Methyloterricola oryzae: one gene and its partner. The protein of the gene in region 2 interacts with the protein of the main gene of each other region in a pairwise test. Links are inferred from orthologs where the notes say so. Each region holds a gene or a part of one and is shown on either strand. Other genes may lie near its edges.

What was found.
Region 1: the proteins of uvrD (region 2) and lpdA interact in binary tests that used the Escherichia coli proteins (3 or more experiments, as listed by UniProt). The link is inferred for Methyloterricola oryzae from one-to-one orthologs.

The regions. Positions count from the first base shown.
Region 1 is NZ_JYNS01000001.1:212,811-220,317, reverse strand. Bases 3,244-6,190 are described here. They hold lpdA (dihydrolipoyl dehydrogenase), read right to left. Parts: upstream 5,461-6,190; coding sequence 4,027-5,460; downstream 3,244-4,026. Other genes in these bases: aceF (dihydrolipoyllysine-residue acetyltransferase), read right to left, coding at 5,692-6,190; EK23_RS23570 (hypothetical protein), read right to left, coding at 5,505-5,645; EK23_RS00905 (sigma-54-dependent transcriptional regulator), read left to right, coding at 3,244-3,966. In the rest of the region: EK23_RS00915 (SulP family inorganic anion transporter), read left to right, coding at 1-1,018; EK23_RS00910 (sensor histidine kinase), read left to right, coding at 1,109-2,566; more of EK23_RS00905, read left to right, coding at 2,563-3,243; more of aceF, read right to left, coding at 6,191-6,984; aceE (pyruvate dehydrogenase (acetyl-transferring), homodimeric type), read right to left, coding at 7,000-7,507. UniProt on the Escherichia coli protein: Lipoamide dehydrogenase is a component of the glycine cleavage system as well as of the alpha-ketoacid dehydrogenase complexes.
Region 2 is NZ_JYNS01000023.1:6,628-14,091, forward strand. What follows is about bases 2,604-5,507. They hold uvrD (DNA helicase II), read right to left. Parts: upstream 5,182-5,507; coding sequence 3,025-5,181; downstream 2,604-3,024. Other genes in these bases: EK23_RS19310 (DUF2845 domain-containing protein), read left to right, coding at 2,604-2,635; EK23_RS19315 (CDGSH iron-sulfur domain-containing protein), read right to left, coding at 2,664-2,903; EK23_RS19325 (YgaP family membrane protein), read left to right, coding at 5,274-5,507. In the rest of the region: EK23_RS19290 (DUF58 domain-containing protein), read right to left, coding at 1-1; EK23_RS19295 (AAA family ATPase), read right to left, coding at 9-923; EK23_RS19300 (DUF8692 domain-containing protein), read left to right, coding at 1,131-1,850; EK23_RS19305 (hypothetical protein), read right to left, coding at 1,869-2,111; more of EK23_RS19310, read left to right, coding at 2,366-2,603; more of EK23_RS19325, read left to right, coding at 5,508-5,540; EK23_RS19330 (FxsA family protein), read right to left, coding at 5,580-6,008; divalent-cation tolerance protein CutA, read left to right, coding at 6,051-6,386; EK23_RS19340 (protein-disulfide reductase DsbD), read left to right, coding at 6,359-7,464. UniProt on the Escherichia coli protein: A helicase with DNA-dependent ATPase activity. Unwinds DNA duplexes with 3'-5' polarity. Translocates on single-stranded DNA with 3'-5' polarity. Initiates unwinding more efficiently from a nicked substrate than double-stranded DNA.

The DNA of each region.
Region 1 (7,507 bases), on a different replicon or contig from region 2:
CGATCTGGATCACGAGCATATCTATATGTTCCTGCCCGACGATCCGCACCTGCCACATCATGAATTCACGGTGGGGCCCAAGTTTCTGGTGGCGATTCCCGACAACTTCCTGGCGGGTTTCTATTTCCCGGATTTTTCGATGATGGGCACGCTGCTATTCTGGGAAAACGTGATCACCATCTGCCTGGTGGGCAGCCTGGAGAGCTTGCTGAGCGCCGCGGCGGTGGACAAGCTGGACCCCTACAAGCGCTATTCCGATCTCAACCGCGACATTACGGCGGTCGGTGTCGGCAACTTCCTGAGCGGCATGGTCGGTGGCCTGCCGATGATTGCCGAGATCGTGCGCAGTTCGGCCAATATCAACAACGGCGCCCGCACCGGTTGGGCCAATTTTTTCCACGGGGGATTCCTGCTGTTGTTCGTGGGCCTGTTTCCCAATCTGATCCACGAGATTCCTCTTTCCGCGCTAGCCGCCTTGCTGGTCTTTACGGGGTTCAAGCTGGCGTCGCCCCGGGAGTTTCTCAAGATGCAAGCCATCGGCTGGGGCCAGTTCGTCGTGTTCATCATCACCATCGGCGGCGTGCTGGCGACCGATCTGCTGATCGGTGTCGCCATCGGCATGGTGGCTGAATTTCTGGTGCACGTGCTGCGCAGCGTCAACTGGTCGGAGGTGCTCAGGCTGTATTTTCGCGTCGACGACCTCGGCAACGGCGTTTATCGCATCTCGGTGGACGGGGCCGCCTTCTTCGCCAACTTCCTGTCGCTCAAAAGCGAACTGGCCGCTCTGCCGGAGCGCAAGAAACTGATCTTTGATCTGTCGGAAGCGGAAACCATCGACCACACGGTGATGGAGTTCATCCATCATTACTGCGAAGACTACCGGCGCCGCGGCGGTCAGTGCGAGATTCATGGCTTGCATCGGCACAAGGCGTCTTCGCAGCACCCCTTGGCGGCGCGGCGCCGGGTTCAGGACCGAGACAACGATGCAGACGGCGACCAGCAATTTTCCCGGATCTGATGCCTGCACAGTGATCGCGCCCGTCTGGGTCTGAGGTCATTCTCTCGCGCTTATTGAAGCGGAGCGCCACCGCACCGGTATAATCGGAGCATGGTTCTCGCGAAGCCCGCCCTCAAGACAGTGCTTGATCGTCCCGCCCAATTGCGCGGGCTCGCGATGCTGGCCCTGCTTGGACTGGTGCTGGCCATCCTGGTGGGAATGATCTGGCGAAACCTGTCGCGGCTCGATACCATACAGGCTTATGTGAGCTATTCCCATTTGGTGCAGGACGCGGGACTCGGACTGCAGCAAGTTCTGGTGGATACGTTTTCCGGCATTCACCCTGGACCGCGGCGGCTGCAGGAGCAGTCCGAGAAGATTCGCAAGTTGATCCGTGAAGATGCACATCTGGATCAGGATACGCCGGCGCGCCTGGGTGTGGTCGATTCGGCTTTGCGGGAGGCGGGCGGTGGCAGCTTGGCCGATGCGCGGAGCCAACTGTCGGATGCGGTCAAGGTCATGCACCTGATCCTGAGCGCGGAGACCGACCAGCGCGAGAGGGTGCTGGAGGAAATCAGCCGCGACACCCTGGCGGAACTGGAACTGGCCACCGGAACGCTCACCGTGATACTGGTGACCGCGTGGATCTTCCTGCGGCGACGCATACTTGCCCCGCTCAACGATCTGAGACATTTGCTGTCGAACCTGGCGCAGGAGGATTTCGTGCCCATGGACACCAAAGGCCTCGATCCCTTGCTGGTGCCCGTGTTCGACAGTTACAACCTGATGGTCCGCAACCTGGGTGAGTTGGAGGAAGCCAAGCGCATGTATGCCTTGTCCCTGGAAGCGGAGGTAAGGTCTGCGACCCAGGCCCTGCTGGAACAGCAGCGCAGCCTGGCGCGGGCCGAACGACTGGCGGCCATTGGCGAACTGGCGGCGGCGGTGGCCCATGAACTGCGCAACCCGCTTGCGGGAATCCAGATGAGTTGCCAGAACCTGCGCAACGAAATCCGCGACCCCGATCAGGCGGAGCGGTTGGATCTCATCGGCGCCGAATTGAAGCGCATGGCGCGCCTGCTCAACAACCTGCTTGAGCAGGGCAGGCAGTCGCCTTTGCCAGCCTGCGAATTCAACTTGGCGGAACTGGTGCGGGAACTCCTGGCGCTCACGCGGTATCAGGTGCCGGCGGAGATCATGCTGGAGCAGGATATCCCCGCCGATCTGGAGTGCTATCTGCCGGAGAGCAACCTGCGCCAGATACTCTTGAACCTGGTGCTGAATGCGGCCCAGGCCCTGGTGGGCAACCCAGGCACAATCCGCCTGGTGGCGCAGCGAGAAGAGGATAAAGTGCTCTTGGAAGTGATCGACGATGGGCCTGGGTTCAGCCCAGAAATTCTCGCGAAGGGGATTCGCCTGTTCGGTACCGGCCGGGTGCGTGGCACAGGCCTGGGCTTGGCCATCGTGCAGCGTTTCGTGCGTGAACTGGGCGGGCAGATCCGCCTTTCCAATCAGACGCCTCATGGCGCCTGCGTCAGTATCACCTTGCCGCTTCGGAGCAGTCAGCCATGAGTCACGGTGGCCTGTTGATCATCGAGGATGAAGCCCTGCTCGGGGCGGAAATCAGCCGCCACTATCGCAAGGAGGGCTGGGAGGTGGAATGGGCCGTTAATCTGGCCGAGGCGCGCCGCTGCCTCCTGGAAAGGCAGTTCGATCCGTTGCTGGTGCTCACCGACATGAACCTGCCCGACGGCAATGCGCTGGATCTCATGGAGGAGGTGCGCGGACGCCAGGCTTATGCGGAGTGGATATTTCTCACAGGCTACGGCGGTGTGGCCGATTCGGTGCGGGCCTTGCGCCTGGGCGCCTACGATTTTCTGGAAAAGCCCTGCGATCTGGAAAGGCTGGGGCTGGTGGTGGCCAGCGCCACGCGGAGCGCCAACGCCCAGCGCCGCTTGCTGGATCAGGCTCAGCAGCGTCACCGGCGCTACTCGCCGGAAGCCTATGTGGGGCACAGCGAGGCCGCCCGGCAAGTGCGCGAACTGCTGGGCAAGCTGACCCGGGTGCCATTCAGCGCACTCCTGGTCGGTGGCGAGACGGGGACCGGCAAGGGTTTGGTAACCCGTATCCTTCACTATGCGGGCAGCCGTGCGGCAAACCCGTTGGTGGAACTGAACTGTGCCGCCCTGCCGCGGGAACTGCTGGAGTCCGAATTGTTCGGACATGAGGCGGGCGCCTTCACAGGAGCTACCACGAGGCACCGCGGCCTGATTGAACAGGCGGATGGCGGTACGCTGTTCCTGGACGAGATCGGCGAGTTGCAACTGGATCTTCAGGCCAAGTTGCTCAAGGCCATCGAGGACCGCAAGATTCGCCGCCTGGGTGGGGAGCGGGAAATTTCGGTGGACGTGCAAGTGGTGGCCGCAAGCAACCGCGATCTGGAGGAAATGGCCAGGAACCGCGAGTTCCGGAGTGATCTGTACCACCGCTTGAGCGTGTTCCGGCTCAATCTGCCGCCCCTGCGCGAGTCCAAGGAGGACCTGAGCGAACTGGTGCCGTTATTCGTGGCCGAGTTCAATGCCAAATCGGGGCGCCAGGTGCGGACCATTCCTGACGAGGCATGGAAGCAGCTGCGGGCCCATGACTGGCCGGGTAACGTGCGTGAGCTGCGCAATGTGGTGGAGCGCTGCGTGCTTTTCTCGGAAGGTCCCGAGTTTCCCGCCCAGTGGCTGCAGTTGCCGGGTCAGGCTGGCGCGGCTCCGATGCGAGCCGCCTTGGCTGAGGGGGAAGACGGCTTGTTCATACCCCTGGATGGCAGCATGAACCTGGACGACATGGATTGCTTCATCATCCGCACCGCCCTGGAACGCAGCGGACACAATACCGTGGCCGCGGCACGGGCCTTGGGCACCACGCGCGAGACCCTGCGCTACCGTATTCGCAAATACGGGTTGGACGTGGCGACGCGCTAAAACCCGGTCTACGTGGCGGGCGGCGCTTGTGCAGATGCGCCGCCGTGTTCGCTCGTCGGGTTACTTCTTGATGTAAAGATCCGTGATCGAGCCTTCGATCATCTCCGCCGCAAACGCAAAGGTTTCCGACAGGGTGGGGTGCGGGTGGATGCTAAGGGCGACGTCTTCCACGTCCGCGCCCATTTCCAGGGCCAGTACCGCTTCGGCAATCAGTTCCCCCGCATTGGGGCCGACGATGCCCGCGCCCAGGATACGCTTGCTTTCCTTGTCGACGATCAGCTTGGTCAGGCCCTCGCGGCGGCCGATGCCGATGGCGCGGCCGCTGGCGGCCCAGGGGAAGGTGGCTTTTTCGATTTCGATGCCCTTGGCCTTGGCTTCCGTCTCGGTCAACCCCATCCAGGCCACCTCCGGGTCGGTGTAGGCGACCGAGGGAATGGTCAGGGCCTGGAAGGCGGAGTGCTCGCCGGCGATCACTTCGGCTGCCACCTTGCCCTCATGGGTGGCCTTGTGGGCCAGCATGGGATTGCCGACGATATCACCGATGGCGAAGATGTGGGGCACGTTGCTGCGTTGGCGGTTGTCCACGGGGATGAAGCCGGCTTCGTTCACGGCCAGGCTGGCGGCCTCGGCGTTGATGAGCTTGCCGTTGGGGCGGCGGCCCACCGCCACCAGCACCCGGTCGAAGAGTTCCGGCTCCGGGGCCCCTTCGCCCTCGAAGTGCACCAGCAGGCCTTCCGGCTTGGACTCGACCTTGGACACCTTGGTCTTCAGCATTATCTTCTCGTACTGCTTCTGCACGCGCTGGTGCAGCGGCTTCACCAAATCGGCGTCGCAGCCCGGGATCAACTGATCCATCAGTTCCACCACGCTGATTTTGGAGCCCAGGGCATGGTAGACATTGGCCATTTCCAGGCCGATGATGCCGCCGCCGATGACCAGCAGCTTGCCCGGTATGTCGGCTAGGGCCAGGGCGTCGGTGGAATCCATCAGGCGGGGGTCTTCATAGGGGAAGCCCGGAATCTTCACCGCCTTGGAGCCGGCGGCGACGATGGCGTGGTCGAAGGTGATGGTCTTGGTGCCCTCGGCGGTTTCCACTGTCAGGCTCTTGTCGCTGGCGAAGCGCCCCTCGCCGCTGACCACGGTCACCTTGCGCTGCTTGGCCAGGCCGGCCAGCCCCGTGGTGAGGGTCTTGACCACGCGGTCGCGCCAGTCGCGGATCTTGGCCAGGTCGAATTCCGGCTTGCCGAAGGCGACGCCGTAATGGCTCACTTCTTCCGCTTCATGGATCACCAGAGCCAGGTGCAGCAGGGCTTTCGACGGAATGCAGCCCACGTTCAGGCACACGCCGCCCAGTACCGGATAGCGTTCCACCAGCACCACCTGCTTGCCCAGGTCCGCGGCGCGGAAGGCGGCGGTATAGCCGCCGGGGCCGCCGCCCAGCACGAGGACTTCGGCGTGGAGTGGGGAGGATGCGCTGTCTGGGGTATTGCTCATGAGGCTAACCTTCTGGAAAGAGTAATTTGCTGGGTTTGACCGGTTTACAGGGGCCGCGCCGCGTCGGTTGCCGCGGGTTCCAAATCCTCGAACAGGTCGGCCGGGAACTCGTGCTTGGTTTCCTGTTGATCTTCCCAGGCCAGGTATTCCTCGGCGCTCATGGTCAGGCGTTCGGCGGTGCCCATGGGAGTCCTCCCGTCTGGGGCGGGCGGCGCTAGGCGCGCTCCGCCGTCACAGCAGAACCCGCCGCAAGTCCGTCAGCACCTGCGCCAGGAAGGCGGCGAAGCGCGCGGCCTGGGCGCCGTCGATGACGCGGTGGTCGAAGGACAGGGAGAGCGGCAGCATCAGGCGCGGCTCGAACTGTCCGCCCCGGTACACGGGCTGGGTCTTGGAGCGGGAAACACCCAGGATCGCCACCTCCGGCGCGTTGATGATGGGCGTGAAGCCGGTGGAGCCGATGCCGCCCAGGCTGGAGATGGTGAAGCTGCCGCCCTGCATTTCCTGGGACTTGAGCTTCTTGCCGCGGGCGCGCTCGCTGATTTCAGCCAGTTCCTGCGCCAGTTCGATCACGCCTTTGCGGTCCGCGTCGCGCACGACGGGTACCACCAGGCCGTCTGGCGTGTCCACGGCGACGCCGATGTGGTAGTACTGCTTGAGGACCAGTTCCTCGCCGTTGGCCGCCAGGGAAGCGTTGAAGGTCGGGAAGGCCTTGAGCGCGCCCACCACGGCCTTGATCAGGAAGGGCAGCAGGGTGACGCGTGCGCCTTTCTTCTCGGCTTCCGCCTTCAGGGAAACCCGGAAGGCTTCCAGTTCGGTGATATCGGCTTCCTCGTGCAGGGTCACATGGGGAATCGTCACCCAGTTGCGGTGCAGGTTGGCGGCCGACAGCTTGTTGATGCGCGACAGCGGGCGATGTTCGATGGGGCCGAACTGGGTGAAATCGATTTCCGGCGCTTCCGGCAGGGAAAGACCGATGCCGCCGCCAGCCGGGGCCTGCAAACGGGCCTTGACGTAGTTCTGCACGTCTTCCTTGAGGATGCGGCCCTTGGGACCGGTGCCCTTGATGCGCGCCACCTCGGCGCCCAGTTCGCGGGCGAAGCGGCGCACCGAGGGGCTGGCGTGGGGCTTGCCGCCCACGCTCTCTTCCACGGGCGGAGCGGCCAGGACGGCTGGCGCGGGTTTGGGGGGCGGCGAGGGCGGGGCGGGTTCGCTGGCCGCCGGGGCCGCGGGTGCCGGATCCGGCGCGGCGGGCGCTGGAGCGGCTGCCGCCGCGGGCGCGCCTTCCTCCAGGGTCAAAGTCAGGATTGGCGAGCCTTCGTTCACCTTGTCGCCCACCTTGACTGCCATGCTCTTCACCGTGCCCGTGAAGGGGCAGGGAATTTCCATGGCCGCCTTGTCACTCTCCAGGGTGATCAGCGAATCCTCGGCCTTGACCGCATCGCCCGGCGCAACCAGGACCTCGATGATCTGTATGTCCCGGAAATTACCGATATCCGGCACCGTGACGATCTTTTCCTCTGCCATATACGTAAGAGCTCCTCAAACAGTAACCGGGTTGGGTTTTTCCGGGTCGATGCCATAGCGCTCCATCGCTTCCTTGACCTTGGCCACGGGCAGCGTGCCCTCGTCGGCCAGGGCCTTGAGCGCGGTCAGCGCGATGTACTTGCGGTCCACCTCGAAGAAGTTGCGCAGGGCGGAGCGCCGGTCGCTGCGTCCGAAGCCGTCGGTGCCGAGGGTGACGAAAGGCTTGCTCAAGAAGGGCCGGATCTGGTCGGGCACCAGTTTCATGTAGTCGGTGGCCGCCACCACCGGGCCCTTCTCGCCGTCCAGGCACTGCGAGACATAGCTGGTTTTCGCGGGCTGATCCGGGTGCAGCAGGTTCCAGCGCTGCTGGTCCAGGCCATCGCGGCGCAGCTCGCTGTAGCTGGTGACGCTCCACACCGTGGCCTTGATGCCGAAATCCGCCTCCAGCAGATCCGCCGCTGCCAGGCTCTCCCTGAGGATGGCGCCGCTGCCCAGCAACTGAACCACAGCCTCCTTGCCCGCA
Region 2 (7,464 bases):
TGAGGCTCTCAGGGAATGGGCACCTGGGTCAGGAGGGGCGTAACGCAGTCGCGGGCAGCGTTCAATACGGCTTCAACCGGGTGCAGCCGATGTCCGGCCACCGCCGGCAGCACAGCTTGCACGTCTTCCGGCAGCACCGATTCGCGGCGGTCGATGAAAGCCCACGCCTTGGCGGCATGGAGCAGAGCCAGTCCCGCGCGCGGCGACAATCCGGCGAGGTAGGAACCTGATTCGCGCGAGTAGCGGATCAAGGCTTGCACATAGTCGATCAACGCATCCGCGACATGCACACGCTTGGCCCTCTCCATCAGATCGTGCAGTTGGGATTCGTCGAGACAGGGGTTCAACTGTTCCAGCAGAGTGCCGCGATCTTCACCCTTGAGCAGGGCGCGCTCGGACAGGCTGTCAGGGTAGCCAAGCTCGATGCGCATGAGGAAGCGGTCCAGCTGAGATTCGGGCAGGGGGAAGGTGCCGATCTGCGTGTTCGGATTCTGTGTGGCAATGACGAAGAAAGGCTCGGGCAGTGGCCGAGTTTCCCCTTCCACCGTCACCTGACGTTCCTCCATGGCCTCGAGCAGGGCGCTTTGCGCTTTTGGGGTGGAACGGTTGATCTCGTCCGCCAGGATCATCTGGTGAAAGATGGGGCCGGGCTGGAAGCGAAAACTATGGTTGCGACCATCGTAGATCGAGGAACCGACGATATCGGCGGGCAGCAGATCGCTGGTGAACTGGATGCGCTGGTACTTGAGGCCGAGCAGGTTGGCGAGGGTGTGGGACAGCACAGTCTTGCCGACCCCGGGAACATCCTCGATGAGCAGGTGTCCTCTGGCCAGAAGACAGCAGACCGCAAGCCGGATCTGGTGGTCCTTGCCCAGAATGACGGTACCGGCGGTTTTCAGGAGGGAGTCGAGGAGAACAGGCATCGCGGCGGGTCCAGCGACATTTTCAGAGACAGTATAGAACCTGTCTGGAGACCAAGGTTCCTGATGCTTTGAGGCCGTCAGCGCCAAGAGTGTCTATTCGGATGTCGATGCGCTATTCTTTCCCTTCAGGATGAATTCCGCAATGTAATCGCGGGCCTGAAGTTAAGTCCTGCAGCAATCCTGATTAGAAGCTGCTTCGCAGAGTCGATGACACCGGTTTGTATTGAAATTTCCCCCACACACGCAGCAAAGCTTCTCGCAGCCATCGTGTGTTTTCTCGGATTGATGCACATCGCCGGTAAGATATCGGCGCTCGCCTTTGGCCATTCCTATTGGCACGGTCTGATTCCACTGTTCGATCTGGACGAGGAATTCAATGTACCTTCCGTCTACTCGGGCCTTGCACTGGCACTTTCAGCGGGTCTTCTGGCGATTACGGCTTTCGCCGAGGCCAAGCTTGGTCGCATCGGCCACCTAGCTTTCTGGGCCTTTCTCGCGTTGGTGTTCCTCTTCCTGGCAACCGACGAGCTTTTTGAGCTGCATGAGCGTTTGGCAAAGCCGGTGCGGAGTGCGCTGAATACCACTGGCGCCTTTTACTACGCCTGGATCATCCCTTATGGCACCGTGGTGTTGCTATTCGGCATATTCTGCTTGCGCTTTCTTGCCCGGTTGCCAAGGAACATCAGTGTCCCCATGGTTTTGGCCGGAACTGTCTATTTGTCGGGTGCCATTGGTATGGAGATGATCGGCGGAGCCTTGGCCGAAGAATTGGAGAGGCCCGAACAGAATCCCGGCTATGTGATTGCCAGTACCCTCGAGGAGTTACTGGAGATGGCCGGAGTCGTCATCTTCATTCATACGCTCCTGCGCTATTTGGCCTTGTTGGGCGTCCGCATCGAGTTCGGGAGCGGGGTAACTGCCGATTGAGGACTTGGGTCGGGCGGCTCACCACTCGTTTTTCATGCCCCAGGGCGTCGATCCATCCACAAGGGGTGCCTTGATGCCCTTTTTCTCCATAGCTTCCAGCGTCTTGTAATAAGTGGCTTCGTGCATCAGGGAGCCGCCTTTGGAGTAAAGGGCGACATAGCGTGCCACCATGTCTACTTCGACGCGAAAATCACCGCCCGCGTCCTCCGTACGGCGCGCGTTGCCATTCCAGTCCACGAAAAAACCAGGTTCTACCGACATCTGTAAAAACTCCCGACAAGTTGAAAACGGTCTTCCGGGTCGTTTGCAAGATGTAAACCAGTTTTCGAATATCCTGTCCAAGGCATTGAAAATAATTGGGTGTCAGCGAACCCGGCAGGAAAATCAACTGTCGCAAAGACAGCAATCAGCGCGCTTCAGCCGGTGCTTTGTTACGAATGGGTAAAATGCGGCGTGTTGGCGACCGGGTTAAACTCACATGCGGTTCTAAAACGAACTTTTAGCGGGGGTTGGGTATGTGGCGGATTTTGATGGTGTCGGCTCTCTTCGTTTTTCTCAGTGGCTTCCGGGCGCCCGATGGCGAGATCATTTCCGAGGGGGACCCGGTGAGCAAAGTCCTCGAGCATCTAGGGCAGCCGCTGCACGTGTCGGAAGATGCCGTACGCCAGATCGGCAGCGACTGGGTCAAGCGCGAGACCTGGACATACAAACTGGAACGGGAAACCTATTACCTGACCGTAGAGGGAGGCAAGCTGGTGGCCGCGCGCTGGAGCCGGGTTCAATGAAGCGGCGAAACCCGGCTCCAAGGCGGGTTTATTCGAGTGTGGCGTGGGTTCCGTCGCAGACGGGCTGATCCTTGGTGTGTTTGCAGCCGCAGAACCAGACTTTCCTGGCTTCCGTCACCTCGTAGGGAACGGGGGAAAACGGGCTTCCCTTGTGGGAGCCGTCGCAGAAAGGCTGGTTGGCTGAACGACCGCAGGCGCACCACCAGTATTTCCCAGGCTCCAGATCGATTCCGTAAGGGCCTTTCTTCGCAACAACGGGTTCGCTCATTCGCGTTTCCTCCAGAATCTGATAAGACCGGCCCAGTGCCGGACGCACGCAGTGTAGCGAAAGTGTCGGCTCGCAGCTACAACGAGCCAAGGCCCCTGTTTGGCGGCGACAAAAGCGCGTTTCAGATCGCCTGCAGGTTGGCGTAAGCCAGCATCAACCACTTGGTCCCGGCGTCGGCGAAATTGACCTGCACCCGGGCCTGGGCCCCGTCGCCTTCTGCCTGCAGAATCACACCCTCGCCGAATTTGGCGTGGCTGACGCGCTGCCCCAGCTTGAAGCCACCCGCACCGCCCTCAGCCTGCGGCACCGCGACGACGGGGCGGCTGACGTTGCCGCGCATGCGTATCTCCTGAACGTGTTCCGGGGGGATTTCGCGCAAGAAGCGCGAAGGTCTGGGATAGGATTCCTTGCCGTAGAGCCGGCGCGATTCCGCGTGGGTCATGTACAACTGGCGGCGCGCGCGGGTGATGCCCACGTAACAGAGCCGCCGCTCCTCTTCCAGGCGTCCGGTTTCCTCCAGCGATTGCATGCTGGGAAATAAGCCTTCCTCAAGGCCCACCATGAACACCAGATCGAACTCCAAACCTTTGGCGGAGTGCAGGCTCATGAGCTGCACGCAGTCCTCGAAGGGATCGCCCTGGCTTTCACCCGCTTCCAGCGCCGCGTGGGCCAGGAACTGGTCGAGGCGGCTCAGGCCCTCGTCCGCTTCCGCCTCGTTTTCGAACTGGCGGGCGGCATTGACCAGTTCTTCCAGGTTTTCCACCCGAGTCTCGGCCTGCTCGCTCTTTTCCTTGCGGTAGTAATCGATGAGGCCTGAATGCTGAATGACCTGATGCACCTGCTCGAACAAGGGCCGCTCCCGGGCCTGCCGAGCCAACTCATCCGCGAGCGCGAGAAAACCGGCGAGCAATCCGCGCGCGCGCGCCGGCAGGGATCCGCCCTGGCTGAGCAGTTGCGCCGCCTGCCACAGCGAGCAGGCCTGATCCCGCGCCAGTTCACGCACCGCATCCAGCGTGCGTGCACCGATGCCGCGGGTGGGGGTGTTGATGATGCGCTCGAAGGAAGGGTCGTCGTCCCGATTGGATAGCAGCCTCAGATAGGCCAGCGCGTCCTTGATCTCGGCGCGCTCGAAAAAACGCAGACCGCCGTAAACCCGGTAAGGAATGCCCAGCGCCATGAGCTTTTCCTCGAACTGGCGCGACTGGGCGTTGGAACGGTAGAGAATCGCCGCTTCGGATCGCCGGTGACCCTCCTGCGCCCACTGGCGGATGCGGTCCACCACAAAATAGGCCTCATCCTGTTCGTTGAAGGCCGCATACAGCCGGATGGGCTCGCCGCCGCCACCGTCGGTCCAGAGGTTCTTGCCTAGGCGGCCCTCATTGCGGGCGATCAGGGCGTTGGCCGCGCCCAGTATGTTGCCGGTTGAGCGGTAGTTCTGTTCCAGCCGCACCAGCTGGTGGGCCGGGTAATCCTGCTGAAAGCGGTACAGGTTCTCGATGCGCGCGCCGCGCCAGCCATAGATGGACTGGTCATCATCGCCCACCACGAAAAGGTTGTTCCGGTCCCGGGTCAGCAGGTTGAGCCAGGCATACTGGATGCTGTTGGTGTCCTGGAACTCGTCCACCAGTACATGACGGAAGCGCCTCTGGTAATGGGCCAGGGGCTCCGCGTTATCCCGCAGGAATTCATGGGCGCGCAGCAGCAGTTCGGCGAAATCCACCAGGCCGGTGCGATCGCACTGTTCCTCGTACACGCGGTAGACGCGCTGCAACTGCCGTTCGAACGGATCGTAGCTTTCCGCCAGGTGGCGCGCGCGCAGGCCTTCGTCCTTCTGCGCATTGATGTACCACTGGATCTGACGGGGCGGCCAGCGCGCCTCGTCCAGTTCCAGATTCTTCAGGATGCGGCGGATCAGCCGGTACTGGTCGTCCGAGTCGAGTATCTGGAAGGTCTCGGGCAAGCCGGCTTCCCGGGCGTGCCGGCGCAGCAGCCTATGCGCCAGCCCGTGGAAAGTGCCCATCCACATGCCGCCGGCCGGGAAATTCAGCAGGGTTTCGATGCGTCCGCGCATTTCCCGGGCGGCCTTGTTGGTGAAGGTAACCGACAGAATGCTGTTGGGTGAGACTGCCTCGACTTGCATCAGCCAGGCGATGCGGTGCACCAGCACCCGCGTCTTGCCGCTGCCGGCGCCCGCCAGTACCAGCATGGCGGTGGGCGGCGCGGTGACCGCCATGCGCTGCGCGTCGTTCAGCGGCTCAATGATGGGGGTAATATCCATGGGTCCATTTTACCGGAATCGTCTTGCGCTATTTCATTTCAGCCTGCACAATCGAAAAGCTGTCCCAATACATAAAAGAGGAGGATTGTGCGATGAATTTTGATTTCAAGAAGATGACCAAGAAAGAGATCAACGTCGGCCTGAAAGACCAGAAGATTCGCTATGGAGCCGGCGCCGCGCTGATTCTGCTGTCGGTAGTGATGGGCAATGTGCTCTTGTTGATCGTGGGTGGCGTCCTGGTGGCCACCGGATTCATGCGCTGGTGCCCCGCGTATTCCGGGATGGGCAAGAGCACCGTCGATCCCAACGATCCTGTACCTGCTCCAAGTGTCCCTCATGGCGAGGGAGAACAGCACTAAACGGATTCCGGGGCAGGTTTTCGGGCCTGCCCCAACGCATCAATCCTCGCGTCTGTATTCCCCTTCTATGACATTGGTCGTCTGGCCTCCAGCCTGCTGTGGGTCCACGCCGTAGCGGTGTTTGACCAGATAGGCGGCGAGGGTTTTGCGCGTGGACGGAATTAGGCAGATGAGGGCCATCAGGTCCGAGAGAAATCCGGGCACCAGCAAAAGAACGGCACCGGCCATGATCAGCATGCCGTCCATCAGTTCCGCGGCTGGCAATTCACCCCGCGCCAGACAGGCCTGCACCTTTTGCCAGGCTGCCCAGCTTTGAGTCCTGAGCAGATATCCGCCCGTTGATGCCGCCGCGAGCAGCAGCAATAGGGTGGGCAGAAAGCCCAGCGTGCCCGCCACCTTGATCAACAGGTAAATCTCCAGGATGGGCAGGGCAAGCAGGGCGATGAGCAGCCCTTGCGCTATGTTCATTCGAACCTCGCTGTGTTTACAATGCAAGCCGAGACTTTTGCCATGAGCCCGGAATATTGTCTAGTCCTGTCTACCTGTCCAGTCGGTGATACGGCCACCAATCTGGCCCGCCTGCTGGTGCAAGAACGGCTCGCTGCCTGCGTTAACGTACTGCCTGGCCTGACTTCCATCTACCCCTGGCAAGGGGCGATCGAAAGTTCGCAGGAAGCGCTGTTGTTGATCAAGACCGAGAAAGCCCTCTACACCCGACTGGAAACCCGCCTGCGCGAGCAACACCCGTATGAACTGCCGGAGATCGTCGTCATTCCGGTCGAACGCGCCCTACCCGATTACCTGCAATGGATAAGCCAATGGCTGCACGACACGCCTTCTCCCTGATCCTGTTTCTGCTGGCCGCCTTGTCCGGCCAGGCCTACGCGCTGGATGAAAAGGACGTGTTGCCGCAGGAGCAGGCCTACCCCTTCGCCGCGCGCATCGACGCGGAGGGGCGTTTGCTGCTGACCTGGGACATTGTTCAGGGCTATTACCTCTACCGCAACAAGTTCAAGTTTACCCCAAAAACGCCCGGCATCAGCCTGGGCGATCCCATCTTCCCCCCCACCGAGAAGAAGCATGACGAGTTTTTCGGGGAGATGGAAATCTACCGCGGGCATCTGGCGATTCCGGTGCCTTTGACTCGTGAAGACCCGTCAGTCCGCCAACTGGAACTGGAGGTGCGCTGGCAGGGTTGCGCCGATGCAGGCATCTGCTATCCGCCCTTTAAACAACGGGTGACGGTCGATCTGCCGCAAGGCGCTGCGCCGGCGGACACGGGCTCTGGAAATGCCTTATATAAGTTGATCCAGCCGGCCCGCAAGGCCGGTGGCGGGCTCCAGCCGGACGATCTGCTGTCGGCTGACCAGGCCTTCCAGTTCCTGGCGGAGGTCAAGGACGAGAGGACCCTTCGGGTCAGCTGGCAGATCGCGAAAGGCTACTATTTGTATCGGGATCGCTTCCGTTTTTCCCTGGCAGGCAACAAGGCTGTGACCTTGGATGAACCGAGCCTGCCCAAGGGAACCATGAAGCAGGAAGAGGACGGGCCGGTCGAAGTGTTTTACGGCGAACTCGCCTTCGACTTGCCCTTGCGCAGGGCCGACAGCACGGCGACCACCATAGAGCTGAATGCCCGCTATCAAGGCTGTGCCGAAAAGGGTGTGTGCTATCCGCCCGTGAATAAAACCGTGTCACTGGAGATTCCGCCTGGCGGGACCACCGGGGCTTCAACGCAAGCTAGCGGACCCAAAGAGGAACTCGCCGCTCCCGAACAGGATCGCATCGCGGCCTCACTCAAGACCGATTCCACCTGGCTGGTGGTGGCGAGTTTCCTCGGCTTCGGCCTGTTGATGGCCTTTAGTCCCTGTATCTTCCCGATGATACCGATCCTGTCCGGCATCATTGTCGGGCAAGGGCATGCCGT